Prochlorococcus marinus str. MIT 9313: one gene and its partners. The protein of the gene in region 1 binds, or shares a complex with, the protein of each later gene. Links are inferred from orthologs where the notes say so. Each region holds a gene or a part of one and is shown in the gene's direction. Other genes may lie near its edges.

Region 1 (6,961 bases):
CCAAAAAACATGTAACTGACAAAACCCGCCGCAAACTTGACCTCTTTACAAGGCCTTATTGGGGCGAGTTTGGCGGTAGTTGATGGTCAGTTTTTGTTTTTTAGAAGATCTAACTCTGCATGTAAGTCCCCACCCTGCTAGGTAGGGTTTACATACAGAATCTTGAATCTAAATTAAGCGGAACCGACTCCAGTGAAGGAGCCGAAGAAGAAGAGACCTAGGACTGAGAGGACAGCCATGCCACCAACTGTGGCCACTAACCATAGGGGTAGGGACCCTTCTGTCCACCGGCGTTCCCATGAAACGGCTGGACTGCCGTCAGGAAGACGGTCAGGTATGCGTCCGTCAGGGCCTTTAAGTTTCGTACTCATGCTTCAGATCCCTTAGTTGAAGAAGTAGCTGGTAAATAGCACGGCGGTTACAAAAACCAGCAAAAGCCCTAGGTAAAGGCTAGTGCGGTTCAGTTCTGCCGGCAGGTTGTTCGGGTTTGGGTTTTGCTCCATGGTTTGGGAGTGGGATCAGCGACGGATGAGCTGCATGGCGGTTATGGCGCCAAGAAAAAACACTGTGGGTACACCCAAGACGTGTACAGCGAGCCAACGCACCGTGAAAATCGGATAGACACGGACGTTAAGCGCTTGAAGAGGTGCAGAAGAAGATTGAGCCATGGCTTATTGCAGGCGCAGGTCGAGTTGGGATTTGGCTTCGTAGCGTTGGCTAACGACAGGAGCCTTGCTTTCGCTTGCCTGGAAATAGGCATCAGGGCGAGGTGTGCCGAATGTGTCATAGGCAAGGCCCGTGGACACAAACAGGTAGCCGGCGAGGAAGATCGACGGCAGGGTAACAGCGTGGATCACCCAGTAGCGGATGCTAGTGACGATCTCGAAAAAAGGGCGTTCCCCGGTGGAGCCAGCAGCCATGGCCTCAGGCGTATCAGCTTTTAGATCCTATAAGGCTGAGCCTCAACACTGCGTCTGGTGAACGGCATGGTTACAGAGCGTTGCTCATTTGGCTGTAGGTCAAGCCTTAGCCCACCCAGCGCAGAAGGTGGCCTCGTTCCCCAAGAACAAACCCTTTGGCTTGGCTTTCAGAGCTGGTGTCGAACAGGATCCTGATCAAGTTCGAGGGCTGTGTGTCGCCCATGGGATCGATCTGCCAGCTTTTTCCGTCATCCAGAGTCTTAATAAGAGTTCCGTTGCCGCCCGCTGCCCAGATGCCTCCGTTGGGATCCCAGGACAGATCTAGGTAGTTGTAGCCATTGGTGATTGGAATCATCGCTTTTCCCCAGCTGTCGACGTTTCCGGGTTGATCGTTCAAGCGGATCTCGGCCCCCCTGGCCACCATCCATAGTTCACCGTTGGGTTGATAACCCAGGCTCTGCACCCGCTTGCTGCTGACCCTCTCATGGTTTTGCCAAACATCCTGGCCTAGATCCAAGGTGGAGAAGAAATTGCCCAGACTGCTCACGCTCACGTAATTGCCAGCTGCACTGCGCCTGAGGTCGCGCACTGCACCGGCCGCTTCACTCACAGTTGCTTTCCAGGTGGTGCCACCATCGCTTGTGCGATAGATGGCACCTGCGTTGGTGGCAAGCTCAGCATTATTGGGACCTAGGTTGGTAATCAAATATGGATCCCCTGGGAGTTTGTTTTCAAGCTTCAGGCGTGACCAGTTCTTGCCTGCGTCAGTGCTGTGCATCACCAGCCCTGGCTGCCCAGCGATCCAACCCTCATTGCCGTTGAAATCGATACTGATGAGCCGGAAGTTTTCATCTTCTTCAAGATCCAAGCTGCGCTTCTTCCAGCTGACACCCCCATCATTTGATTCCATGATTAAGCGGTTGGTACCAACAACGAAGCCGTGGTTGGCGTCAGAGAAACTTATGTCCAGTGGATTTGACTCAGTGTTCAACTCCAAGGGTTGCCATGGGCTGGTGCTGGCGACCGGAAGCCGGCTGGTGACGCACCCACTGAGGCCGAACCCGATGGCCGCAATCAGTAGAAGGTTGAAAAGGTTTGAGAACAGGCGGCTCATGGCAGGGATGCGTTAACGCAGTGAGTAGAGGGAGAGGAAGAAGGCGAAGGCCAGTGCCAGGCCTCCAAAGATCAGGACATTCTTTTGCCCGGGTGTTAAGCGGTTGACGCCGATGCCGTAGTTGAGGTTTTGGTCAAAGCCGCTAGGTGCACTGCGAGGACCGATGTTTTTGAAGGCGTCGATGCGGGCACGGCATACGGGGCAACGAAAGTTGGTTGGATCGAGATCCTTGAAAGCTGTTCCGGAAGTGATGCCAAGCTTCTTGACTCCTTCTTCTGGGTCATAGACGTAACCGCAACTGCGGCACTCAAAGCGATGGGTGAGCTGATCGGTGTCGGACTCTGCTGAGGCGATGGTGTCTATGGCCATACAATCAACGTCAGTTTGAGCAACTGATTCGGCTTCTGTCGAGTCTTCGGCAGGTGTGGTTTTGTCGCTCACAGCTGCACTGTCAGATGGGATAACTCTATCGGCGTTAGCCCATGGCAGTGAATGCCAGACTGAGAAGCAAGTCGTACTTGTCCATGTTTGCGCTGCCGGGTTATGACGCTTTTCTCGGCTTTCTGCTGATCTCAGCAGCAGTACCGATCTTGGCGCTTGTCACCAACAAGCTTTTGGCGCCTCGCAGTCGCACCGGCGAGCGGGAGCTGACCTATGAATCAGGGATGGAGCCCATTGGTGGTGCCTGGATTCAGTTCAACATTCGCTACTACATGTTCGCTTTAGTTTTCGTCATCTTTGATGTGGAAACCGTTTTCCTTTATCCCTGGGCTGTGGCATTTCATCGCTTAGGTCTATTGGCTTTCATCGAAGCCCTTATTTTTATTGCCATCCTTCTTGTTGCACTGGCTTATGCCTGGCGCAAGGGTGCCCTCGAGTGGAGTTGATTTCATGTCAGTGACCCCCTCCATCGATGCCGTACGTGACTTGCGTGCAGCGAGTTGTGGCCCCGTAGGCGCTCCCAGTGTGACCAGTGACTTGAGTGAGAACATCATTCTCACAAGCCTGGACGATCTTCACAATTGGGCTCGGCTTAGCAGTCTCTGGCCGTTGCTGTATGGCACCGCGTGTTGCTTTATCGAGTTCGCGGCTCTGATTGGATCAAGGTTTGATTTTGACCGTTTTGGCTTGGTGCCCCGAAGCTCTCCGCGGCAGGCTGATCTCCTGATCGTTGCGGGCACGGTGACCATGAAGATGGCTCCAGCCCTGGTAAGGCTTTATGAGCAGATGCCTGAGCCTAAATACGTGATTGCTATGGGTGCATGCACGATCACTGGTGGCATGTTCAGTGCTGACTCCACTACCGCTGTGCGTGGAGTAGACAAGCTCATCCCCGTAGATCTCTATCTCCCAGGGTGCCCACCTCGCCCTGAAGCAATTTTTGATGCGGTGATCAAGTTACGCAAAAAAGTGGGTGATGAATCGGTTGCTGAGCGGATCAAGATTGCCCAGACCCACCGCTACTTCACAGTGCCCCATCATATGAAGCGAGTTGAGCCAATTGTCACCGGGGCCTACTTGAGTGCTGATACCCAGAAAGCTGCCTTGAAGCCTGGTGCTGGGCTACCAATGGCTGCGGAGTTGAACACCCCTGAAATTGATGTCAGCCCAGCTTCTCAGTCTTCATCAACCTACGAGTCATGAGCGAGACCCCTTCCACGCCCCCGGTGCCGGCGGGTCCGGAACCGGGACCTGTAAGCCGCTGGCTCAACCAGCAGGGTTTTGAGCATCAGTTGCTTGATCCTGATCATCTTGGTGTGGAGGTGATTGGTGTGGAGTCGATGTTCCTGCAGGTGATCGTTGCAGCTCTCAAGGCTGATGGTTTTGATTATCTTCAATGCCAGGGTGGCTATGACGAAGGCCCTGGCCAGCAGCTGGTCTGCTTCTACCATCTCGTTGCCATGGCTGAAATGGTTGCAAAGATGGGGGTGGGAGATTCGTCGTCGGAAGCGGCCAAGGTACGTGAGGTACGCCTCAAGGTGTTTTTATCCCGTGAAGACATACCTTCGCTCCCATCGATCTACGGCTTGTTTCGCGGAGCTGACTGGCAGGAGCGGGAAACCTTTGACATGTTCGGCATCAACTTTGAGGGACATCCCCATCCGAAAAGATTGCTAATGCCTGAAGACTGGAAGGGCTGGCCACTGCGGAAAGATTATGTGCAGCCAGACTTTTATGAGATGCAGGATGCTTATTGAGCACTCTTTTTATACTTTCGATAGAAGCGCATCACCGCTAGGGCAAGGCTGCGTGGGTCATGGCGCAGTGTTGCGCGAGGCCTTTTCCCTTGCAATGGAGCTTGCATCAACTCATAGCCCTTGGCGATGAGTGCTTGAGCATCACAGTTGACCGGTTCAGCGCCTCGTGCTTGATAGTGCTTCACCAATTGGGATTCTCCTAGGTCATCCTGGGCCAAAACGGCATTGAATAGTTTCTGGCTGATGCCCAGGCTGGCGAGTTGGGCTTCGATTGCTCTTAGGTGACCAACAACATCCAGGCCATCTGTTTCGCCGGGTTGAGTCATTAAGTTGCAGATGTAAAGCTTCGGTGCTCGGCTCTGCTGGATGGTTCGAACTAAGGCCGGTACAAGCAAATTGGGTAATAGGGATGTGTAGAGGCTGCCAGGTCCTAGAAGAATCAGGTCTGCATTAGAGATTGCCTCTAGCGCGCGGGGCAGGGCTGGTGGTTGTGCGGGCAAGCAGCCAAGCCTCACGATTGGACTTGGGGCCTTGCCGATCGCTGATTCCCCTTCAATGCGCTGGCCGTTTTCCAGTTCCGCCCAGAGCTGTACATCTGCATTGGTCGCGGGAACGACCTGACCCTGAACTGCGAGGACTCGACTAGACGCTGTGATGGCTGTCTCTAGATTGCCCGTGATGGCTGATAGTGCAGAGAGAAAGAGATTGCCGAAGCTGTGGCCCTCTAGGCCACTACCTGCTGAGAAACGATATTGAAACAGTCGTGTGAGCAGGGGTTCTTCTGTTGAGAGTGCAGCCAGGCAGTTGCGAATGTCGCCTGGGGGCTGAACACCAAGTTCGCGACGCAGGACTCCGCTACTGCCGCCATCGTCAGCCACTGTGACGATCGCTGTGATGTTGCTGCTGTAGCGCTTCAGGCCACTGAGCAGAGTGGAGAGGCCTGTTCCACCTCCGATGGCGACGATGTTAGGGCCGCGGTTGAGTTTGCTTTTGGCACGAAGGGCGTCGACGAGCACGGTGTCCTTGTCGGGCGCTAGTGCTTGTTGGATCGAACCAAAGCTGCGGCTTTGTCCCCATAGCACTAGGGCGGCTCCGATTAAGACCACTAAAGGACCTGTAATGCTGCGTGGCAGCACAGTTGTGATTGTTCCCAGTAGCCAGACGAGGGTCTCGATGATCCAGTAGATGGGCTTGAGGTCCGCCCAGATGGCTGCTCCTAGAAGTGCCATAAGAAGGCCCAGGCCCGAAGTGAGCAGCCAGCGCTTGACGACCAGTCCAGGTAGGAGCCAACTCACTGCTCTGCGAGAACGGATCATTAGACCCCTTTCGCTAGCAGCCTTTATCCCTTTGATACTGGCGCGGCGCTGATGAGAGCGGCGCTGAGTAAAGCGGTGTTTGGGCGAGGTCACATGCGCGGGGACAAACCGGCCATAGGTCTTTAACGCAACTGTACGAAAGCTTTCCTTCTTCGACATCCCGGGCACAATGACTCGGTCCCCAGCACAGGGTATTTGTGTCAAACGCCACCCCCGTGGTCGAGATGTGTGATCTCACCATGCAGTGGGGAAAATGGCCAGTGCTTGATCAGGTCAACTTGGTCATGCAGCCTGGGGAACGCTTGGCGGTCGTGGGGCCCTCTGGTGCTGGTAAGTCCACGGTGTTGCGGTTGCTGGCAGGTTTGGAGTTGCCTACCAGCGGAGAGCTTCGTCTCTTTGGTGAGCAGCAGGCTTATTTGCGTCTTGATCAGGAGCAACCCCCTGATGTGCGCCTTGTTTTTCAAAACCCAGCGTTGCTTGCCTCCCTCACGGTTGAGGAGAACGTGGGGTTTTTGTTGATGCGGGGAGGGCGCATTAAGCAGAAGGAGATTCGTGAGCGAGCCATGGCTTGTCTAGAAGCTGTAGGGCTTTACGATGTGGCTGATCTACTTCCAGGCCAGCTCAGTGGTGGCATGCAGAAACGAGTAAGTTTTGCTAGGGCCCTGATCGATGATCCTGATCGGGAGAGCGCAGCGATGCCGCTATTGCTTTATGACGAGCCAACTGCTGGCCTTGATCCTGTGGCGTGCACACGAATTGAAGATTTAATTGTTAAGACCACCACAGTGGCCAAAGGTTGTTCGGTAGTGGTGAGCCATGTACGCAGCACGATTGAACGTTCTGCAGAAAGGGTGGTGATGCTTTATGGAGGCAAGTTTCACTGGGCTGGCTCTATAGAAGACTTCGGTAAGACGGATAATCCTTATGTTGACCAGTTCCGTACCGGTAGTCTTCGCGGGCCAATGCAACCTGAAGAGCATTGATGTCTATGCGACGTAGCGTTCGTGATGCGATTGTCGGATTCTCCATCGTTGGAGCCGTGGTTGCCTTTGCAGGAACTTTGCTCTGGTTAAGGGGTGTGCGTCTTGGCGCCAAGGTTTGGAGCATCAAGGTGAACTTCCCCGATGCAACCGGTCTTGCTGAACGTTCCCCCGTGACTTATCGCGGCATCTTGGTGGGCACTGTCGTCAAAATCGATGTGACTTCCCAATCTGTGCGGGCCACCCTCGAAATCAATAAGGGTGATCTGCGCCTTTCCAAGCCGGTTGTCGCCAAGGTGGCCTCTAGTTCATTGCTTGGGGGTGATTCTCAGGTGGCGTTGGTGAGTCTTGGCCAGCCGTTGTCTGCTAATGCTCCCCTGCCTGGATCAATGGATTGTTCTGGCAGCAAGGTGTTGTGTAACGGGGCAACGAT
Region 2 (6,913 bases), 160 kb from region 1 along the record:
CTAACCAGTCAGGGGCCTTTTGCAAGAAGCGATCTAAGGCATCCAATTCATTATTCACAGCAATGCGCAGGGCCTGAAAAGTACGGGTGGCTGGATGGATACGACCATGACGGGCCTTCGGCGGATAGCAACCAGCCACCGCATAAGCCAAAGCGGCGGTGCCGGCATAGGGTCCTTGCTCTGCCAGATCGTGCTTAATGCGCCGGGCGATGCGTCGGGACAAGCGCTCCTCGCCATAGGCATAGATGAGATCTGCCAGCTCTGTTTCTTCGAGACGCCCAATCAGCTCAGCCGCCGTTTCGCCCACCTGGGGGTTCATGCGCATGTCGAGCGGACCATCGAGGCGAAAGCTAAAACCTCTTTGCGCCACATCCAGTTGGGGACTGCTCACTCCCAAGTCAGCCATCACCACCACTGCCGGCTCGGCGGGGCTGAAATCGACAAAATTAGTCGCCACGATCGTGACGCGATCTCCAAATAGCGCCAGTCGCTCAGCCGCCGCCGCACGAGCCGTGGGGTCTTGGTCCAAACCGATCAGGCGGAGATCTGGATGACGTTCCAGCAACAGAGCACTATGGCCGCCGCCGCCCAGAGTGGCATCAATGATCAACCCGCCAACGAGCAGCTCTGCAGGCAAAGCAGCGACAGGCTGCGACACGGCATCTTCCATTACGGACAGATGCTTGAAACCTGAATCCGAATTAATGGACGAATCGGGCATGGGTTCCTTCCTAAGATCCCGCTAACGCTCTGCAACTCAAGGCCCCATGTCGCAGCTGGAAACGCGTACGGAGCCAATGGTCGTCAACTTCGGCCCCCATCATCCCTCGATGCATGGAGTGCTGAGGCTGGTGGTCACCCTCGACGGTGAAGACGTGGTGGACTGCGAACCGGTGATCGGTTATCTCCATCGGGGCATGGAAAAAATTGCCGAAAACCGCACGAGTGTGATGTTCGTGCCCTACGTGAGCCGCATGGACTATGCAGCCGGAATGTTCTACGAGGCAATCGTCGTGAACGCTCCGGAGCGCTTGGCCAACATCTCTGTGCCGAAGCGAGCCAGCTACATCCGCGTGCTGATGCTCGAGCTCAATCGCATTGCCAACCACCTGCTCTGGCTTGGCCCCTTCCTGGCTGATGTGGGTGCCCAAACACCCTTTTTCTATATCTTCCGAGAAAGAGAAATGATCTACGACCTGTGGGAAGCAGCCACAGGGCAACGATTGATCAACAACAACTATTTCCGCATCGGTGGCGTCGCCTGTGATTTGCCCTGGGGCTGGCTAGAGAAATGCCAAGACTTCTGCGACTGGTTTGGTCCCAAAATCGATGAGTACGAAAAACTAATCACCAACAACCCAATCTTCCGTCGCCGCATCGAAGGTTTGGGCGCCATTGGGCGAGATGAGGCAATCAACTGGAGCCTTTCGGGGCCAATGCTGCGGGCATCAGGAGTGCCATGGGATCTACGCAAAGTGGATCACTACGAGTGCTATGACGACTTCGATTGGGATGTCGCCTGGGAGAAAGAAGGCGATTGCTATGCGCGCTATCGCGTTCGGATCGAAGAAATGCGCCAATCACTGAAGATCCTGCGCCAGGCCTGCGACATGATCCCAGGCGGCCCAACAGAAAACCTCGAAGCTCAGCGGATGGCGGAGGGTAAGACAAGCCCCTTTATGGGATTTGACTATCAATACGTCGCCAAGAAAGTTGCACCCACCTTCAAGATCCCTAATGGCGAGCTTTACACCAGGCTTGAGTCAGGCAAGGGAGAAATCGGCGTTTTCCTACAGGGCAACAATGACGTCACACCATGGCGTTTCAAAATCCGCGCTGCTGATCTCAATAACCTGCAAATCCTGCCTCATATCCTCAAGGGAGCGAAAGTCGCAGACATCATGGCGATCCTTGGCTCCATCGACGTGATCATGGGGTCTGTGGATCGCTAAGGCACAAGGCACTGAACCGTTTTCTGCGACGGCTGCAACGGGCTGGTTATCTCCTGCCGGCAACACTCACTGGCTGCCTATGGATCAAGGGTCTGCATCCATCGCTACCAGGCTGGCCCTGCCCACTCAGAGCTCTCACCGGCATTCCCTGCCCAACCTGCTTCCTTACTAGGGCCACAACTGAAGCACTGCAGGGCAATCTCAGCAGCTCAATGCAATGGCATGCTTTTGGGCCAGTGGTGGCCGCAATCTTGATCAGCTGGTCGGTGCTGGCAATCCAGCAGCGCCGATTGATGCCCTTTGCTATCCACGCTTGGCATTTAATCGCGGCAGCCGTTGCGTTGATCAGCTACTGGCTGGTGAGACTTGGCTTGAACTTTGGCCTAGGAATGCAAGCATTCCCTATGTACTGAAGAATCCACAAAGAGCAAAAGGCAAGAAAAGTTTTGAGCTGCTGCGGAGCCTTTTACTGAGATCTAAATAGATACTGACTAGTTTAATCTTATCCAAATTAGCCAAGCTGCTATCACCAATCCATTAAGCCCTAATGCCAGGCCAATGGTGATATACGCGAAGACATTACCTGCTGCATTCTTCTCCCCGTTGAGATTGACTCTCATGATCAGATATGAGGGCTAACATGTAGTCAATCACATCAGCAGCTAGCAGAGTGACGCAATGACAGCACAAGCAATCAATTGAGCAACGAGATCAAGCCTTGCAAGCCCAATGTAAGAGTTTGCACTTGAGATGATTTAAAGAATCTTTCTGAGCTGGCCAGCACTATTGCTTTGCCGCAGTGCTGGCCAGCTCAAGGTTATGATTAAATAAGTTGGGTCCAATGAAGCGCCAAGAGCAAATAATCACTCGAGAAACTCTGCACACCTGCAAGCTCTATCTCCATATCGCTATTTTGATCTTTATCTGTATTGATCTGTAAACTACCTGCATCAAACCTCACCTCTACTGGAGATCCGCTGAACTCAGCCGAACCAATAAATTTAATCGCAGTCTGAATATTTGAGAGATCAATACGATCTCCCTCCTCGTCATTGAAGTCTGTAATCACATCACGTTTCCCGCCTGGTCGAGAATCATCATCACTATTAAACTGAAAGGTATCTGCACCCTCACCACCAACCAAAAAATCACTTCACGAACCGCCAATCAATATATCGTCAAACATCAGGCCCATCAGAGTCTGGCTACCATTCCCTGCCGTTAAAGTATCTTCCACATCATTAGATCCTTCAATAACTTCTGCGTCCCAACTATTGGGTACTTTCTGATCTATCCATGACATCGGCAAAAAGGGTGCTTCATAGATTGAAAGGGTGACAGATTCAGGATCATCAGGATTAATCTCCTTGGCTGCCGCATTAAGGAAGTCAACAAACTTGCTGTAGTCCGAAGCACTCAAGCCATCAAAAGTGCCACCAAAGCTATTCAGGTCTTTCATCGAATCGACTGTTTTACCCGGCTTACTAATATTTTGATCAAGCTCTTTAATCGCCTTCGCGATCAAGCTGTCAGAAGGGACACCTTGGATATCTTGGAAACGATTAGTCGTACCAACCCTGGCTTGATTGGTACTTGAAAGGTTCTCGATAGAGAATAACGGAACACCACCTTGAGGCGTATCAGTATCACCATTTCTTTTTGTTAAATCTAAAGGTTGATAATAAATCTCGTCTCAATGTGGAGGGCCCCAACCCTTCGTATCTGGATGGAGTCTTGAAGGTGCACCCCCAGAAGGGTAATCGTGGTCAGAAAACATCCCAGCAAGCAGCTCTGGGAACTCGCGAAAATAACGATACGGTGTATCCACATTATGAGGCGCTAAAACATGCACTGACTTATTATCAAGATCAGGAATTGCAAACTAATTCAAGCTTGTTCCTGCACCCTTGATTTGGCCATTCGGATAATCATTATCAATATTCCCTTGAATGATCTTTCCGGGGTTCTCACCGAGAGCTTCAGTCATAGTTTCTGTAGACAAGAATTGATGCAAGCGAGTATCTCTATCGACGCTAAACTCCATCGCAAAGTCAAACTCATTTGGCTCATATTCCAACTCACCAAACCAGTAATTTTCTGCAAAGGCTTCTATAGACCCACCGCTTGACTCAGCCCAAGCTTCGGTTCGATAATTAACAAAGCCATAGCTATAATGGCCTGCAAACCCTTGTTGACTTGCGTCTTGATCAGTGAATCTTACACTTTCTGGCATATATCGATTCCATAGCCACTTCGTGTAGCCAATTCCAACTGGCTGGCCATTCACTCCCCCATATGGCGTGGCATCTTGATAGGCACCACCACCCTCATGATCAAATTCCATATTAGTAATCTTCTTTGCACCGGCAGCATTGTTGATTGCTTGGATGAGTTCAAAACTTTGGCGCATATTATCCTTCGGATGACCAGCTGTTCCATCGCCAATACTTGCATTACCAGCTGTATTGCTTGGATCGCTTTTCCAGGGATCCGTAGGATTCACAGTGGTTACAACACCAGCTTCAACCTCACTAGGCAGCTTATCCAACCAATAAGTAACAATCCAAGGAGTGATCTCGCCTGTCCCTTTATCTTTTCTCATGCCCGAAGGCGGGTTTGGGTTTAAATAGTTATACGTTCCATTACCAGCTGCGTCATCCGTATAATCGTTGATATGAAAATAGGAGGTCTTGATCTTGCTATTGTTCACGAAATTTAGCAGGTTATTGCAATAGTCTTCAAAGGTCTTCTCGCCAACATTATACCAAGGGAAGCCAAAATTAGTCAGTGAAAGCTTCGGCAAAATTGCTGTTGCTTGAGTGGTATCAGTCGAGATCGACATTTGCAGAATTGTGTTCTTTGCAGGTTTTAGCCTTATGAGCCTTTCTTTGCAGTATTTGTTACATCTCATTCATCAATACTCTTCAGGACTACCTCTATGATTAAAAGTTTTGGAATGATCAAGTAAGACCTAAATTCGCATGAGTTCTTATTAGCAGATTCAAGACCAATTCATTACCAAAGAGGCTTCCCTTCGCGAAGGAACCAACAACACTCAAACTGTTGGATCCGCTACCAATAAAATCTTTCGCCATCAACCCATCACAATCCAAATCAAAACCATTGTGGTGGTCTTGCCTAGCAACCACAATCACAGTCATGAATCCAGAAAACTGGTTATTGCTGCGCCGCGTGGTGCGTTTTGGCGATACTGATGCCGCCGGCGTGATGCATTTCCATCAGCTATTCCGCTGGTGCCATGAGTCATGGGAAGAAAGCCTTGAAAGCTACGGACTAAACCCCGCAGACATCTTTCCTGGCAGCCGCAAGTCTGAAGTCACACCGGAAGTGGCCTTGCCGATCATCCATTGTCAAGCAGATTTCCGCAGGCCGATCCACACCGGAGACGCATTGGCTATGGAGCTACGCCCAGAGCGACTCAATCCAAACAGCTTCCAAGTTCACTTCGAATTCCGCTGCGAAGAGCAAATCGCTGCCCACGCTCTCATCCGCCATCTAGCGATCAACGCCCAGACACGTCATCGCTGTGCACTACCAGAAGGCATTGATCGCTGGCTGGAGGCTTCCGGTGTGGGGAAGATTGGCTCAATCTGACCCACGCCAACGCCCCCAACTGCAGCGGTAAAAAACTTGCCATCAATGCAAAAGGATGAAAGGCATCCTGTGGCATAGACGCGAAGATACTACAACTCATCAGGGCGGATCCTGCAAGCATCAGTCGTTGCAATATGCGCATTGAACTAACACTCATCAGAACCACTCCTTATCACCATCAAGATAAATCTCTTTAAATTCTTGCGGTGTTTGTGTTAAATAAATAATGCCCTCAATTAAACCTATAACTTGCATGACTGCATATGCAATCCCACAAGTAATAGAGCCTCCCGCAAGCGAAACCACCAACATAATCATCGCCGGATTATTCTTGCCTAAGACAAATTTATGAATCCCTAAAGCGCCAAGAAAGATCCCTAGCAAACCCGCGGCTAATTTCTTATTACTAAGCTCAGCATCAGAAAGACTGGCCATAATCAAAACTCTGTACTTTCCGCTTCTAGCAACCGCAACCATTGCTGCCAATAGCCCCGTTGCCATTTTCCATTCGCCATCGGAGCAAGCATTGGACAAAGCCGCCAATGCATCGGCCGATCGGCAGGCGGCCAATCGGCACAGAGATGGCGTAGTTGCTTGATCAAATCCTCTCCATTCGCCCCAGCAGCAGGACGCACAAGCGCCACCAAGCGTTGCCCCCATTCCCTGTCTTCAACAGCAAGCAGCAACACAGCCTCAACAGGCAAACCAACCGCCGCCACTTGTAAACGGGCCTCCAACTGTTCAGGGAACACCGTTTCACCACCAGAGTGAATCGCTCCATCCAAGCGGCCAGCAATGCTGAGCCAAACCCGGTTGCTCTCAGTGATCAAGCAACCAGCATCTCCAGAGGTCCACCAACCTTGCTGATCGCGAACATCCTCCAAGCCCTCACCCAACCAGCGCGCCAACGCCAACCGCGCCGTTCGAACTTGCAACGCGCCTGCTTGCGTCAACTGCAGCTCCACATCTTCAAGCGGTGATCCACAGCCCGTCGCACCCGCCAGGAAATCCTCAGGAGCAAGCGCTGTCACCATCGCCGCTGTCTCAGTTGCTCCATAGCAGGGTGCCAAGCGCAAGCCTTCGGCCCGTGCCGCTTTCATCAACCCTGGCGAAAGCACTGCTCCACCAACCCAAATCACAGCACAAGCCTTCAACACACGCACACCAGCGTTATGCGTCAACAACCGCTGCAGTTGTGTTGGCACCAAAGACATCAAGACCAGTTGCTCTCCCCATCCCGGCAACGAGCCACACAACTGCTCTAAAGCGTCTGGATCCCTCATCAAGCCAGGCTGTAGCCATGTATGCCCAATACGCCAACAACGACTACGCCACCAAGACATCAA
Region 3 (6,993 bases), 130 kb from region 1 along the record:
TGCCCTGTTTTATCTCGGTAGTTACATCAACCTTGTGCTTTCGTCCTTGTTGGTCGCAGTGCTCTACCTAGGGGGATGGGGCTTCCCCATCCCCGTGGAATGGCTGGCTGGTTGGCTTGGTCAGTCGGTTGATGCTCCCTTGGTGCAGGTGATCACTGGCTCGGTTGGCATTGTGATGACAGTGCTGAAGGCTTATCTACTGGTGTTCTTAGCCATCTTGTTGCGCTGGACTACTCCACGCGTACGCATTGATCAATTGCTTGATTTGGGCTGGAAGTTTCTTTTGCCGATCGCTCTTGGAAATCTGCTGATTACCGCTGCTCTTAAGTTGGCTTTCCCTGTTGCCTTTGGTGGTTGATGCAGCCAAAGCGCTTGAAGGTGCTGGATCTCGCTCCGGCAGGGCTAAGCACTTTTACTTATCCTGGCTAAAAAGCTTGTAGGATTTCTTGAATGCTCCTAGTGGGCCTCTTAGAGGTTCCTTTCGCATGTTCGGGTTCCTCAAAAAAGTTGTTGACTACACCCGCGACGCTGCGGATGCAGCGAACTATCTGATCCAGGGCCTTGCGGTCACATTCGATCACCTGCGCCGGCGTCCGATCACGGTGCAGTATCCATACGAGAAGCTCATCCCTTCAGAGCGTTATCGCGGTCGTATCCACTACGAGTTTGATAAATGCATTGCTTGTGAGGTTTGCGTCAGGGTTTGTCCCATCAACTTGCCTGTTGTGGACTGGGTGATGAATAAGGAGACGAAGAAAAAGGAGCTGCGCAATTATTCCATTGATTTCGGTGTCTGCATCTTTTGTGGCAACTGTGTGGAGTACTGCCCCACCAATTGCTTATCGATGACAGAGGAATATGAGCTGGCTGCGTACGATCGCCATAGCCTCAACTACGACAATGTTGCATTGGGTCGTTTGCCAACCAGTGTGACGACAGACCCATCTGTGCAGCCTTTACGAGAGCTGGCTTATCTGCCTAAAGGGGTTATGGATCCCCATGATGTCCCTGCAAATCAACCTCGAGCCGGACAGCTCCCGGCAGAGGCGCTCAAGAGTCTGAGCTTGCAACAAGAGTCTGTGCAAGGGGATGAGGGAGAATCCTTGCAGGATGCTTCTGATCAAGACCAGCCCAGCGGATGACGATTGCTACTTCCACAGAATTAATCTGTTTCCTGGTACTAGGCGCCGTGGTGGTTCTCGGCAGCCTTGGTGTCGTCTTGCTGGGCAATATCGTCTACTCCGCCTTTTTGCTTGGTGGAGTATTTATGGCTGTGGCTGGTCTCTATCTGCTCCTCAATGCAAGTTTTGTTGCAGCAGCACAGGTGCTGGTTTATGTGGGTGCAGTCAACGTGCTGATTCTCTTCGCGATCATGCTGGTCAACAAGCGCGAAGATTTGAAGCCTATCGAGGGATTGCCTATTCGAAGGCTGCTCTCTGGTGGAGTTTGTGCAGGGTTGTTTGTTCTTTTCTTTCGTGTGGTGATCACCACACCTTGGGCAGTGCCAGGCCCCGCAGCGATTGGAGTAGGGGCCACTGAGCGAATTGGTGAACACCTATTTACTGACTACCTTTTGCCTTTTGAGCTGGCGTCTGTGCTTCTACTGATGGCAATGATCGGTGCAATTGTGTTGGCCCGCAGAGATGTGCTGGAGACTGATGTTGGTACAGGTGATGCTGTCAATCAGGGTCTGATCGAGAAGGCTCAAACGCCTTTGCTTGTCGATAAGTCCACGCCCTGATCAGTTCAGGTCACTTTGCTTTTTCCCCTGATTGATCCCATGCTCGAGTCCTCGTCCGGTCTTGTTCCTCTTCAGGCCTATCTCTTGCTTGCTGCGATGCTTTTCTGTATCGGCGTGTGGGGGTTGATCAATAGCCGTAATGCTGTTCGGGTTTTGATGAGTATTGAGCTGATGCTCAATGCGGTGAATATCAATCTGATGGCATTCTCTTCATATATTGATGGTGATCTGATCCGCGGTCAGGTCTTTGCTGTGTTTGTGATTACTGTTGCTGCTGCAGAGGCAGCTGTGGGTCTTGCGATCCTCCTTTCCTTGTATCGCAATCGCGTCACTGTGGATATGGAGCGCTTCAATCTGCTGCGCTGGTAAGGAGACCCAGGCATGCGTCTCGATTTGGTCTGGGTGATCTATCGGGCGGGAAGTCATTCTGCGCATCGTGAAGCCTGTTGTTGTGTTGACGAGCTCCAAGCGCTTGGAGTGAAAGTGGTGATGGCCATGAGTGGAGTGACGGCCAACCCTTTCCCCGATTTATTGGCCTCAGAAGCCGGCCTGCCTGATTTGGCTGTTGTGCTTGGGGGCGATGGCACGGTGCTCGGTGCGGCCCGTCATCTTGCCGTTCATGATGTACCAATCCTTAGTTTCAACGTCGGAGGGCATCTAGGTTTTCTGACGCATGAACGCTGTTTGCTTGATGGCGGTCAGCTATGGCAGCGATTGTTGCAGGACAACTTTGCTTTGGAGCGCAGGATGATGTTGCAGGCTGCCGTGGACAGCCGCTCCCCTGCTGAACGAACTGCTCGACCTACTGCTTCGCTCCAGGATTTGAATGGGACTAAGGCACTGCATTGGGCCCTGAATGATTTTTATATGCGTCCTTATCGCGATGATGTGTCGCCTACCTGCACCCTTGAACTAGAGATCGATGGTGAGGTGGTGGATCATTACCGTGGCGATGGTTTGATCTTGGCGACACCCACAGGGTCTACCGGCTACTCGATGGCGTCTGGAGGACCGATTCTTCACCCTGGCATTGATGCCATCATCGTGAGTCCAATTTGTCCGATGAGTCTCTCTAGTCGTCCCGTCATCGTGCCTCCAGCTTCACGGCTCGTGATTGGGCTTCTGGGAGAAAACACTCGCCGGGTGAAGCTCTGGAAAGATGGGGCGAGTGGTGCCCTGCTTGAACCAGGCCAGTGTTGTGTTGTTCAGAGGGCTCGGCACCATGCATTGATGGTGGTTCTTGAACAGAGCCCCTCTTATTACAGAACTCTCACGCACAAGCTGCATTGGGCGGGAAGTCTGCTCAACAATCAACCATCTCCCAGCTGAAGCTCATGGGCCTCGAGATCGAACGGAGGTTTTTGGTGGTGGGAGAAGAGTGGCGAGCTTTAGCAGGACCCGCCTTGCCTTTGCGTCAGGGTTACCTGGCCGGGTCTCCTCAAGGGTTCACTGTCAGGATGAGAATCATGGCGATGGAGCAGGCTTGGCTCACCCTCAAGGCTCCTGCTGAGGGTATTGCTCGTCATGAGTTCGAATATCGGATCCCTTTAATCGATGCAGAGGCTCTCTGGGGTTTGGCGCCTGATCGTCTGATCAAGACACGTTATGAACTAAGCCTTAAAGGTGGTGATTGGGTGGTCGATTGCTTCGAAGGAGCGAATGCTCCTCTTGTGCTAGCGGAGGTGGAACTTGTCTCTGCGGAGGAGCTGCTAGAGATTCCCGCGTGGTGTTGGCAGGAGGTGACTGGTGCATCTGAGTGGAACAATGCTGCTTTGGCACGCACCCCGATTCAGCAATGGTCCGATCAGAGGCGCCGAGATTACGATCTGGCTTGACTAAAGCGCCCCAAGGGCCTTTATAATCTCTTAACAGTTCCGATCGAGTGAACTGGTTGTTCGGGCAGCAGAGGCTGCGGGAAGGCAACTTGTGTTTGGTTTGTACGATACCGATGGCATCCTCCGCTTTACATGCCGGGATCGTGAGGCTTGTATGGCCTATGTCGAGTTGTTTGATCTCGAGTCCGAAGGATGTTCTTTGATGTCCATCCCAGAGCCCGCTGTGCTTGGGTTTAGGAGTCAGAGTCGGAGTCGTCTGGCAAGGAGCAGCAATTGAAACCATCGCGGCAGATCTTGCCGTGATCCATGGCCCAGTTCAGAAGGGCTACACGATTTTTTGAGCCTGTTTTGGTGAACATGTTGCTGACATGATTGTCGACAGTTCGCTTGCTGATGGTTAGCTTTTCAGCGATTTCTTGGTTGGTTAGCCCGTCTGCGACAAGGTCAATGATTTCCATTTCCCTTGAAGAGAGTGAGATATGAACGGAATTGGGGATTTTGCCTGTGGCCATTTCCTCCCCATTGATTATCTCCGGTCATCTTACGCAGACTTTGGGCTAGCGATCCCTCATAGTTGGTGAGTGAGTGAAGGACATCGTGATTTGAGTTCAGCCTTGCAGCGCTCCATCGAGGCCGGAGCAGTGACGATCACTGCTGAGGTCATGCCTCCTCGTGGTGCAGATCCTGTTCATTCCTTGACGATGGCTCAAGGTTTGAAAGGTTTTGTTCATGCCATCAATGTGACTGATGGCAGCCGTGCAGTGATGCGGATGAGCAGCCTTGCTCTCTGTCGCTTGCTGTTAGATGAGGGGCTTGAACCGATTTTGCAGCTCGCTTGCCGTGATCGCAATCGGATCGCCCTTCAATCAGATTTACTTGGAGCTCATGCTCTGGGTATTCGCAACTTGCTCTGCCTTACAGGTGATCCGGTTCGGGTTGGTGATCAACCTGAGGCGAGACCTGTTCATGACTACGAGTCGGTGAAATTGCTGCATCAGGTCTCTGCCTTCAACCGTGCTGAGGACCCTGTTTCGGGATTACTCCCTGATGGAGCGACTGCTTTTTTTGCTGGGGCCGCTGCTGATCCCAATTGCCAGAGCTTGAGTGGTTTGCGTCGTCGCCTCGAACGAAAGAAGGAAGCCGGCGCTCGCTTTCTTCAGACTCAGATGGTGATGAAACCCGCTGTGCTTGAACACTTTTGCAATGAGGTGGCCAATCCCCTTGGGTTGCCTGTGCTTGCTGGGGTGTTTTTGCTGAAATCAGCTCGTAATGCAAGCTTCATTAATAGGGTTGTGCCTGGAGCATGCATTCCTGAATCACTTGTGGTTCGGCTGGAGCAAGCATCTGATCCAATGGCTGAGGGAATCGCTATTGCTGCTGAGCAGGTCAGGAGTTACTTGTCTCTTACCCAGGGCGTCCATCTGATGGCCGTGAAAGCAGAAGAGCGCATCCCCGAGATTCTTGATCAGGCTGGAATCAGCTTGGTGCCGGTGTGAGGTCTGTGCCAAGGAGTTCGGCCATGGCCTTCTGCTGAGGAGATGGTTCAACCAGGTCTTGGCGCCTTGCATCGGTGATCAGCCAATCAAGGGCTGCTTCTTGAAGGTCAAAGTGATCGCCGTTTTTGCCAACGCAGTAACGGCCAAACACCAGCTTTTCCACCAGCTGCACACCAGCTCCAATACGGGAATAGTCAAAGATGATCGAGTTGTCCACGGTTGCCCCTTCGCAGATGCAACAGCTAGGGCCGATCATTGATGGCCCAATAATTGTTGCTCCATCTTCGATGCGGGTCATGCCACCCACATAAATTGGCCCTTGCACATTGATCTTGTCCCAGTTCGCGGCAACGTTCAAGCCTGTGTAGATCCCAGGACGCACTTCCTTACCAGGAATGCCTACTTGGCGAACCTCTCCTTGCAGCACGCTGCGAATGGCTCTCCAATAATCAGGAACCTTGCCAATGTCCACCCATTCAAAATCCATGGGTAGGGCAAAGAATGGTAAGCCCATCTCCACCAGCTTGGGGAATAGGTCAGAGCCGATATCGAAGGGTTGGTCGGAAGGAATGTGCTCGAAAATCTCTGGTTCAAAGAGATAGATGCCTGTGTTGATTGTGTCGCTCAGCGCTGCATCAGTGGAGGGTTTCTCTTGGAATGCCTGAACACAATCATTCTCGTCTGTGACCACCACGCCATAGCTGCTGACTTGATCTTTGGGGACTCGTTTGGTCACCAAGCTCGCCAGAGCGCCTTTGGCTCGATGGCGTTTTACGGCTTCTGAGAGGTCGAGATCAATGAGGGCGTCGCCACAGAGCACCACAAAGGTGTCATCAAAGAATTGTTGAAAATCCTGGATTTTTTTGAGGCCGCCAGCGGAACCAAGGGCATCACCAATCAGTTCTCCCTCTTCGATGCGTCCCTCGAAGCTGTAGGCGATTTCTACGCCAAAGCGCTGGCCATCGCGGAAGTAGTTTTCAATTTCCTCAGCTAGGTGAGACACATTCACCATTACTTCTTTGAATCCGTGCTCCTTCAGCAGTTCGAGCAGAAACTCCATCACGGGTTTCTGAAGGATGGGAATCATCGGCTTGGGGATCACGTGGGTGATCGGCTGGACGCGCGTCCCTTTGCCGGCCGCCAAAATCATCGCCTTCATTGGCGTTGTTAGGCCTCAGCTCGATTAAACAACATAGACCTCCATTCAAGCGGCATTCACGACCTCGGCCGGAGTGGCAGCTGGCACGTTAAGGCTGGTAAGCGGGAGCTGAGCAATGGTTCCTGGGGCCAGCAGTCGCTTCAGTCGTAGGGGGGCATAGAGAGATCCTTCCTGTGCCAGCTCCACTTTTCCCTGTGAGCATAGAAATAACAGAGCCCAGAACACGCCCACCCGATCCGTGTCCAGGTCTGCTGTTGAGACTTGTTCCCACTGACCAACCAACTGCTCGAAATCAACCCAGTGCAGGGCCTGCTCCCAATCGTTGAGGAAAACTCCTAAGGCCGCAGTCGTTTCAGGAAGTTTTTCCCGGTGCGCTAGAGCGGTGACTTGGGCAATGGCCTCACGCTCACTCAAACGTTTATTGCGTTTGCGGCGTCGCTGTTGCAGTTCGTCGGATTCGAGTTGTTCGGCGATGGATTCCAGTTGTTCGATGAGCTCGCCAAGAGTCACTGGCCTGCGAAGGGGTGGTGGTGCTGCCGGACGTCGTAAGAGGTGGCGCTCTGGGCGCCTGGGAAGCGCAAAACTTGGATCTAGCCAGCCTTGCTCTCCAAGCTCTGCTTCGAAGCCTTCTTCAAATAGAGGTTCCGGCGGAAAGGTTTGGGCTTCGAGAACCTCTGCTTTGAGACTAACCAGGACTGATGCGGCCAAAAAGGCTTCGCTGCTGTCTGCTAAATCCTGTTCATAACTGCCACCTTGCCGTTG
Region 4 (6,891 bases), 140 kb from region 1 along the record:
ATCAATCAGTGCATGGGCCTCATTTCCAGCTTTTGTTGAACCGCTTATTTCGCCGATAACCAAGTCGCCGAACATCGGTAGTCGTATTAAAAAAGGTTGCTACTAATAGCTAGCTGTCTCGCTTAGCAGAGCAACCTTTCAAGGTGATTCGCCACGCTGCTCACGGCTGCCTTGGCTGTGGCATAAGCCATGCGCATCGGGCCAACGAGAGCAACTTGTCCGATGCCTTCCCCGGAGCTGTGATAGGGCGCTTGCACCACGGAACAGGCTTCCAGGGCGCTCTTGGGGTGCTCTGCGCCGATCCACACGCCTCCAAGCTGCTCACTGCCAACTGGCACCACTGCAGCTGGCTGGGTATCCATCAGTTCAAGTAAGGGTTGGAGGCTGGCGCTACTGCTGAATTCTGGCTGCGCAAGCAGCCTTGACATCCCATGGAACACTGCATCTGATTCAGCCGGTGTTTGAGCTTGGCTGTGGCTGTGAATCGCCTCTCGCAGTAAAGATCCGCTCAGATTGAGCTGCGGTGGCAGGCTCGACCAGTCGAGGCTGCCGTTGCCCGTTGTGGCCAGTTGATCGCGGGTCCACTCCTCGATGGCTTCGAGTTCGTTGCTGGCTTCATGGGGCAGGCGCAGATTGAGATGACTGGCTTGGTTGGAGCTTTCAACCAGCATCACCAGCAGCCGGTCGCCACTGCGCACCAGGCGTACGGCTTGAAGCGTTGGCTTTGGCCGTGCGGGCCTGGTAATCAAGCTCATCAGGCCGGTGAAATCGGTGAGGCGACGGGCCAATTGCCACATCAAGTCATCGAGAGCTGCCCAGCGCAGACTGAGGTTTGTCAGTTCCCGTTCCAAGTGCTGCGCCGCCGATCCTGGAGGCGGCAGCAAGCAGTCCACATAGTGGCGATAGCCCTGCGGGCTCGGCACTCTTCCCGCCGAGGTATGAGGTTGGGTGAGCAGGCCACGCTGTTCAAGGGCTCCCATTGCCGAACGAACTGTTGCGGCGCTGGCTTTGAGGCCAAAGCGTTGCACCAGGGTTTTGCTGCCAACAGGCTCAATCGTGTCCACGTAGTGGTGCACCGTTGCTTGAAGCACCTGCTGTTGTCGTGCCGGTAGCGACTCCAAAGCGGTGACGTCGGGATCTTGATGGTACGGGGGGGTTGCCCTTCTTTTGTGCTCTGTCACGAACTCACTAAGCCGGTCTCAGTGTTGGCGCAGCGCTTGCTTGCAACCCAGCATCACCAAGTCTCGATGCTTCTTCCCAGATTGCAGCTGTTGTGTTTCTCGTCGTGTAGCTCGACAAGATTTTGTGGCGGAAAGTGTGTGGCTGTTCGCGATTCAGTTGGCTTGCACAAAGAGACCTGTCAATCGACTCATTGATGTTGCCTTTGTGAGCGCTTCATACTGGGCGCAAGACGATCAGATGATTAATGGATAAAGATGATCTAAAGAGTCCCATTGCCGGCCCATGAAGGCCCGCCCGTTTTTGATTGCCGTGCTAGCCACGGTGTTTGTCCTGTTCTCATTGGTGGCGGGGCTTGGATGGGCTATGGCCCGCCAAAACCCTCTGCGTTTGGTTGATCAGCCACTGGAGTTGCCACGTGCTGCAAGGTTTGTGCCTCGAGATGCTGCTCTTGCCGTTCATTGGTTGATGGATCCAGTGCGTGTGCCGGCCTATGCCCAGGCTGTAGCTCCGGCACGCAACCGTCGCAAGGCTCGCGATGGTGCTCAGCAGATTCGTGATGGTGCTTTCGCACTCGCTGGTTTGGATTTTGAGTCGGAGTTGGTCGATTGGCTTGGTCCGCAAGTGAGCATGGCTCTGTTGGAACCCGACGGGCCAGAGGCATCCATGGGTTGGCTTTTGGTTCTAGAGAGTCGAGATCAGGATGGTGCGAGGCGGTTTTTGCAGCGCTTTTGGCAAGCCCGCAGCTTGGCTGGCACAGATCTGCAGATCAGCCGCTATCGGGGGATGGGAGTGATTAGTGGCAAAGGGGCTCTGAGGGGGCGCAATCCACAGCCTTTAGCAACAGCATTGATCGACGATGACCTGTTGTTGCTTGCCTCCGGCCGGGGGGTATTGGAACAGGCTCTTGATGTTTCCCAGTTGGCTGATCAGCATCAACTTGGCGATCATGAGCTTGTCGAGATCGTGCGCCAGCTTGGTGATGGTGTGGCGCTGATGGTTGCCTCGCCGCCCGCTCTTCACTCTTGGTTAGGCCTGCCTAAGCCGCTCAGCCAGCGTGAGGATCTGTTGGGTTTGGTGGCTGCCTTGAAGCCTGAAGGGTCCGATTTGGCGATGGAAGGGCTGTTGCGTTTCCAGCAACCCTTGGAAGCCGTTGCGAGTGAGGTTGGAGCAGCTGATGGACTTGCTCAGCTCACTACCTCGGCTGGTGGTCAGGCGGAGGCCCTCGCTTTGCTGAGTTCACCTTCTCGATTACTTGATCCCTCAGATCAGGATCCTCTGGTGCAGTGGTTAGGTCCCTTACTGCGTCAGCAGTTGACGGCAAATGAAGTGTCTTCGGCTGCCACGATTGCTGGTTTGGACGATGGACCGTTGTTGTGGCTTCAGCAGCCCGAAGGCTGGCTGGTTGCGACCAAGCAGGACTATCCAGCTGTCTCGGTGGTGGATGATGCGCTGACTGAGCAGGGTTTTATTCGTTCGGATTTGCCGTTTGATGACAAATCTCTGCAGGTGTGGACGCGCTTGGCACGTCAACAAAGCTCCACTAAGAACTTGCTTGAGGCTCAGTTGGGCGTTGCTTTGGCCCAAGAGCCAGACCAGGCCTGGTGGGGGCAGACCCTTGCGGCTCTGCAGCAGCGCAAGCAGGGTAAGGCGTTACAGCCTCGTCTTCGTCAGCTGAACAATCTCAATCGAGATGATCGTCCGCTTACTCAACAGCTGGTTCTTGGTGCAAGTCCTGGTCGGGTGCAGCTTCAGCATTGGCGTCCCTGGACGTTGATGCAAACGCTTGCTGATGGTTCATTGCAGCCCAGTGTGCAGGGGTTGGCCATGGCTGTGGGGCCTGATCAAGATGAACAAAGCTCTTCTCTTCGCATGCGTGCCCGCCTCAACCTCGGTTGATCTTTTCTTATTGCGCCATGGCATCGCTGAGCAGCGTTGCTATGGCGTTGATGATTCGCGACGCCCACTTACAGAGCAAGGAATTCTGCGCACGATGGAGGTCGCTCGTCGCTTGCGAAGCCTTGGCTTTGCTGCTGATCGTCTGCTGAGTAGTCCTTATCTGCGTGCGGCTCAGACGGCCGAACTTGCGCAGTAGGCAGGTCTGGCGGGGCGTGTGGAATTCGAGAGTGGTTTGCTGCCTGGCAGGGATCCTTGGCCTTTGCTTGAAGGATTGCTTGGGCGCTGCCTTTTGGTGGGTCATCAACCTGATTTGACCCATCTAGCCGCAAGGTTGATTGGCATGCCTACGGGCTGCCTGGTGTTGAAGAAGGCTGGTTTTGCACATCTCAGATGGTCGCAGCAGAAACGAAGCCCTGCTGGCAGGGCAACGCTGCAGGTGTTGTTGAGGCCGTCGGTGTTGTTGCCCTGTTCCGCTTAGGTTGCCAAGGAGTTGTCGAGATGCGGTGGGGCAGGAGCAGGTTGGGGAGATTCGCCACGATCGCAGTGGCATCAGCTTTCGTCCGGGGCTGGAGGGAGTGCCAGTAACCCAATCCGCCATCTGTGATATCGATGGACTGCAGGGGCGGCTTGCTTATCGGGGTTATCCAATTGCGGAGCTCTCAGCGCATAGCAGCTTTTTGGAAACCACCTATCTGTTGATCTGGGGCGATCTGCCAAGCCCACAGCAACTTCGTGATTTCGAAGCTGAGGTTCAGATGCACCGTCGCGTGAGTTTCCGGGTACGCGACATGATGAAGTGCTTCCCAGCTTCGGGGCACCCGATGGATGCACTTCAGTCGAGTGCGGCATCCCTGGGGCTGTTCTATTCCCGTCGAGCCATCGATGACCCGAAGTACGTCTATAACGCCGTGGTGAGGCTGATCGCCAAGATTCCCACGATGGTGGCGGCCTTCAAGTTGATTCGCAAAGGGCAAGATCCCATTCAGCCTCGTGACGACCTGGCCTACTCAGCCAATTTCCTCTACATGCTCACCGAGCGTGAACCGGACCCTTTGGCGGCAAGGGTTCTTGATCGCTGCTTGATCCTGCATGCGGAACACAGTCTTAATGCCAGTACTTTTAGTGCTCGAGTGACCGCCAGTACGCTCACAGATCCTTATGCAGTGGTGGCTTCCGCAGTGGGCACCCTTGCAGGACCCCTACATGGTGGTGCCAATGAGGATGTTTTGGCGATGCTTGAAGAGATCGGCAGCCCAGAGCATGCTGGTGATTACTTGGATGAAGCGATTGCTTCTAAGCGCAAGGTGATGGGCTTTGGTCATAGGGAATATCGGGTCAAGGATCCTCGCGCTGTGATCCTTCAGGGTCTTGCAGAGGAGTTGTTTGCCCGATTCGGTACCGATGAGATGTACGACGTGGCCAAGGCGTTGGAGCAGGCGGCTGCCACCCGTTTAGGCCCTAAAGGGATCTATCCGAATGTGGACTTCTATTCCGGTCTTGTGTATCGCAAGCTTGGAATTCCACGTGATCTTTTTACTCCTGTGTTTGCTATCTCAAGGGTGGCTGGTTGGCTAGCTCATTGGCGAGAGCAACTTGGCGCGAATCGGATTTTCAGACCTTCGCAGATTTACACCGGTCCCCAGAACAGAACTTGGATCCCTAGTGATGAGCGTTTCTCTTCTACGGGCGCTTAAGTTGCAGCCAGCTCAGCCATCACCATGGTGACCACCTTTGCCACTACAACCTCAGGCTTGGTGAGTTCTGGCCTTGATCTGGAGTTGAGCTTTAGTCAGTCATTACAAGGGCTGGGGCTTTCCCCTCAGGTGGCCCATCTCATTTGGCTGCCGCTACCGATGCTGTTGGTGTTGACAGCGGCGATGGTTGGCGTTTTGGTCACCGTGTGGCTGGAGCGGAAGATTTCGGCGGCTGTTCAGCAGCGGATCGGACCGGAATACGCAGGAGCTCTAGGCGTGTTGCAGCCGATGGCCGATGGCTTGAAGTTGCTGGTGAAGGAAGACGTGATCCCTGTCAGGGCTGATGGCCTGCTGTTCACTCTAGGTCCGGTCCTGGTGCTTGTGCCTGTGATCCTCTCCTGGCTGATCGTGCCCTTTGGTCAAAATCTGCTGATCAGCAATGTGGGGATAGGGATTTTCCTCTGGATCTCCCTCAGCAGCATTCAGCCCATTGGCCTATTGATGAGTGGCTATGCCTCCAATAACAAGTACTCACTCTTGGGTGGGCTGAGGGCTGCTGCTCAATCGATCAGTTACGAAATCCCTCTTGCCTTGGCTGTTCTGGCAGTGGTGATGATGAGCAATTCGCTCAGCACGGTCGACATTGTTGCCCAACAAAATGGTGCTGGCTTGCTTAGCTGGAATGTGTGGCGGCAGCCTGTGGGCTTTTTGATCTTTTGGATCTGTGCGCTGGCCGAGTGCGAACGACTTCCTTTCGATCTCCCTGAAGCTGAGGAAGAGCTGGTGGCGGGTTATCAGACCGAGTACGCAGGGATGAAGTTTGCCCTGTTTTATCTCGGTAGTTACATCAACCTTGTGCTTTCGTCCTTGTTGGTCGCAGTGCTCTACCTAGGGGGATGGGGCTTCCCCATCCCCGTGGAATGGCTGGCTGGTTGGCTTGGTCAGTCGGTTGATGCTCCCTTGGTGCAGGTGATCACTGGCTCGGTTGGCATTGTGATGACAGTGCTGAAGGCTTATCTACTGGTGTTCTTAGCCATCTTGTTGCGCTGGACTACTCCACGCGTACGCATTGATCAATTGCTTGATTTGGGCTGGAAGTTTCTTTTGCCGATCGCTCTTGGAAATCTGCTGATTACCGCTGCTCTTAAGTTGGCTTTCCCTGTTGCCTTTGGTGGTTGATGCAGCCAAAGCGCTTGAAGGTGCTGGATCTCGCTCCGGCAGGGCTAAGCACTTTTACTTATCCTGGCTAAAAAGCTTGTAGGATTTCTTGAATGCTCCTAGTGGGCCTCTTAGAGGTTCCTTTCGCATGTTCGGGTTCCTCAAAAAAGTTGTTGACTACACCCGCGACGCTGCGGATGCAGCGAACTATCTGATCCAGGGCCTTGCGGTCACATTCGATCACCTGCGCCGGCGTCCGATCACGGTGCAGTATCCATACGAGAAGCTCATCCCTTCAGAGCGTTATCGCGGTCGTATCCACTACGAGTTTGATAAATGCATTGCTTGTGAGGTTTGCGTCAGGGTTTGTCCCATCAACTTGCCTGTTGTGGACTGGGTGATGAATAAGGAGACGAAGAAAAAGGAGCTGCGCAATTATTCCATTGATTTCGGTGTCTGCATCTTTTGTGGCAACTGTGTGGAGTACTGCCCCACCAATTGCTTATCGATGACAGAGGAATATGAGCTGGCTGCGTACGATCGCCATAGCCTCAACTACGACAATGTTGCATTGGGTCGTTTGCCAACCAGTGTGACGACAGACCCATCTGTGCAGCCTTTACGAGAGCTGGCTTATCTGCCTAAAGGGGTTATGGATCCCCATGATGTCCCTGCAAATCAACCTCGAGCCGGACAGCTCCCGGCAGAGGCGCTCAAGAGTCTGAGCTTGCAACAAGAGTCTGTGCAAGGGGATGAGGGAGAATCCTTGCAGGATGCTTCTGATCAAGACCAGCCCAGCGGATGACGATTGCTACTTCCACAGAATTAATCTGTTTCCTGGTACTAGGCGCCGTGGTGGTTCTCGGCAGCCTTGGTGTCGTCTTGCTGGGCAATATCGTCTACTCCGCCTTTTTGCTTGGTGGAGTATTTATGGCTGTGGCTGGTCTCTATCTGCTCCTCA

Evidence for each region.
Region 2: the proteins of AKG35_RS10125 (region 1) and AKG35_RS10905 are in contact, whole or in part, in a cryo-EM structure (PDB 6ZJN), measured with the Thermus thermophilus proteins. The link is inferred for Prochlorococcus marinus str. MIT 9313 from one-to-one orthologs. Residues at the interface, in WP_096411116.1 of Thermus thermophilus: Glu45, Ser46, Asn48, Pro50, Ala51, Gly52, Glu53; in WP_223903221.1 of Thermus thermophilus: Met26, Thr27, Asn29, Gly31, Pro32, His34.
Region 3: the proteins of AKG35_RS10125 (region 1) and AKG35_RS10745 are in contact, whole or in part, in a cryo-EM structure (PDB 7NYH), measured with the Escherichia coli proteins. The link is inferred for Prochlorococcus marinus str. MIT 9313 from one-to-one orthologs.
Region 4: the proteins of AKG35_RS10125 (region 1) and nuoH are in contact, whole or in part, in a cryo-EM structure (PDB 6KHJ), measured with the Thermosynechococcus vestitus proteins. The link is inferred for Prochlorococcus marinus str. MIT 9313 from one-to-one orthologs. Residues at the interface, in WP_126986108.1 of Thermosynechococcus vestitus: Gly6, Tyr7, Glu8, Tyr9, Phe10, Gly12, Phe13, Leu14, Ile16, Cys17, Ser18, Pro21, Ala24, Leu25, Ala27, Ser28, Leu31, Arg32, Pro33, Ser35, Arg40, Leu41, Thr42, Thr43, Tyr44, Glu45, Ile51, Gly53, Ala54, Trp55; in WP_126985484.1 of Thermosynechococcus vestitus: Gln8, Lys26, Trp29, Leu30, Pro33, Met34, Met37, Leu38, Leu83, Ile84, Phe85, Lys86, Glu87, Asp88, Val89, Leu90, Pro91, Ala92, Thr100, Ala104, Val107, Ile108, Phe111, Leu112, Tyr114, Ile115, Ile125, Ser126, Leu128, Phe133.

Annotation. Positions count from the first base shown.
Region 1 is NC_005071.1:1,993,794-2,000,754, reverse strand. What follows is about bases 1,333-4,239. They hold AKG35_RS10125 (NAD(P)H-quinone oxidoreductase subunit 3), read left to right. Parts: upstream 1,333-2,558; coding sequence 2,559-2,921; downstream 2,922-4,239. Other genes in these bases: AKG35_RS10110 (gluconeogenesis factor YvcK family protein), read right to left, coding at 4,226-4,239; AKG35_RS10115 (NAD(P)H-quinone oxidoreductase subunit J), read left to right, coding at 3,675-4,232; AKG35_RS10120 (NADH dehydrogenase subunit K), read left to right, coding at 2,926-3,678; AKG35_RS10130 (rubredoxin), read right to left, coding at 2,047-2,475; AKG35_RS10135 (photosynthesis system II assembly factor Ycf48), read right to left, coding at 1,333-2,034. Outside these bases: mtnP (S-methyl-5'-thioadenosine phosphorylase), read left to right, coding at 1-83; AKG35_RS12490 (photosystem II reaction center protein J), read right to left, coding at 174-371; AKG35_RS12485 (photosystem II reaction center protein L), read right to left, coding at 384-503; psbF (cytochrome b559 subunit beta), read right to left, coding at 519-668; psbE (cytochrome b559 subunit alpha), read right to left, coding at 672-920; more of AKG35_RS10135, read right to left, coding at 1,027-1,332; more of AKG35_RS10110, read right to left, coding at 4,240-5,548; AKG35_RS10105 (ABC transporter ATP-binding protein), read left to right, coding at 5,788-6,531; AKG35_RS10100 (MlaD family protein), read left to right, coding at 6,531-6,961. UniProt on the Escherichia coli protein: NDH-1 shuttles electrons from NADH, via FMN and iron-sulfur (Fe-S) centers, to quinones in the respiratory chain. The immediate electron acceptor for the enzyme in this species is believed to be ubiquinone.
Region 2 is NC_005071.1:2,159,960-2,166,872, forward strand. The notes cover bases 1-2,859. They hold AKG35_RS10905 (NAD(P)H-quinone oxidoreductase subunit H), read left to right. Parts: upstream 1-767; coding sequence 768-1,952; downstream 1,953-2,859. Other genes in these bases: rsmH (16S rRNA (cytosine(1402)-N(4))-methyltransferase RsmH), read right to left, coding at 1-721; AKG35_RS13580 (hypothetical protein), read left to right, coding at 2,170-2,436; AKG35_RS10915 (M10 family metallopeptidase C-terminal domain-containing protein), read right to left, coding at 2,776-2,859. In the rest of the region: more of AKG35_RS10915, read right to left, coding at 2,860-3,096; AKG35_RS10920 (hypothetical protein), read right to left, coding at 3,106-3,477; AKG35_RS10925 (hypothetical protein), read right to left, coding at 3,835-4,794; AKG35_RS10935 (acyl-CoA thioesterase), read left to right, coding at 5,112-5,567; AKG35_RS10940 (TM2 domain-containing protein), read right to left, coding at 5,724-6,002; AKG35_RS10945 (AMP-binding protein), read right to left, coding at 6,005-6,913.
Region 3 is NC_005071.1:2,126,259-2,133,251, reverse strand. The notes cover bases 1-2,939. They hold AKG35_RS10745 (NADH-quinone oxidoreductase subunit J), read left to right. Parts: upstream 1-1,138; coding sequence 1,139-1,741; downstream 1,742-2,939. Other genes in these bases: AKG35_RS10735 (NAD(+) kinase), read left to right, coding at 2,123-2,939; nuoK (NADH-quinone oxidoreductase subunit NuoK), read left to right, coding at 1,781-2,110; ndhI (NAD(P)H-quinone oxidoreductase subunit I), read left to right, coding at 486-1,142; nuoH (NADH-quinone oxidoreductase subunit NuoH), read left to right, coding at 1-358. Also shown: more of AKG35_RS10735, read left to right, coding at 2,940-3,070; AKG35_RS10730 (CYTH domain-containing protein), read left to right, coding at 3,076-3,576; AKG35_RS10725 (helix-turn-helix domain-containing protein), read right to left, coding at 3,810-4,088; AKG35_RS10720 (methylenetetrahydrofolate reductase), read left to right, coding at 4,179-5,072; AKG35_RS10715 (nucleotidyltransferase family protein), read right to left, coding at 5,053-6,231; AKG35_RS10710 (segregation/condensation protein A), read right to left, coding at 6,277-6,993. UniProt on the Escherichia coli protein: NDH-1 shuttles electrons from NADH, via FMN and iron-sulfur (Fe-S) centers, to quinones in the respiratory chain. The immediate electron acceptor for the enzyme in this species is believed to be ubiquinone.
Region 4 is NC_005071.1:2,131,954-2,138,844, reverse strand. What follows is about bases 4,055-6,891. They hold nuoH (NADH-quinone oxidoreductase subunit NuoH), read left to right. Parts: upstream 4,055-4,832; coding sequence 4,833-5,951; downstream 5,952-6,891. Other genes in these bases: AKG35_RS10745 (NADH-quinone oxidoreductase subunit J), read left to right, coding at 6,732-6,891; ndhI (NAD(P)H-quinone oxidoreductase subunit I), read left to right, coding at 6,079-6,735; AKG35_RS10760 (citrate synthase), read left to right, coding at 4,055-4,772. In the rest of the region: heat-inducible transcriptional repressor HrcA, read right to left, coding at 123-1,181; AKG35_RS10770 (DUF3352 domain-containing protein), read left to right, coding at 1,465-3,078; AKG35_RS13715 (SixA phosphatase family protein), read left to right, coding at 3,056-3,274; AKG35_RS13710 (leishmanolysin), read left to right, coding at 3,293-3,556; more of AKG35_RS10760, read left to right, coding at 3,582-4,054. UniProt on the Escherichia coli protein: NDH-1 shuttles electrons from NADH, via FMN and iron-sulfur (Fe-S) centers, to quinones in the respiratory chain. The immediate electron acceptor for the enzyme in this species is believed to be ubiquinone.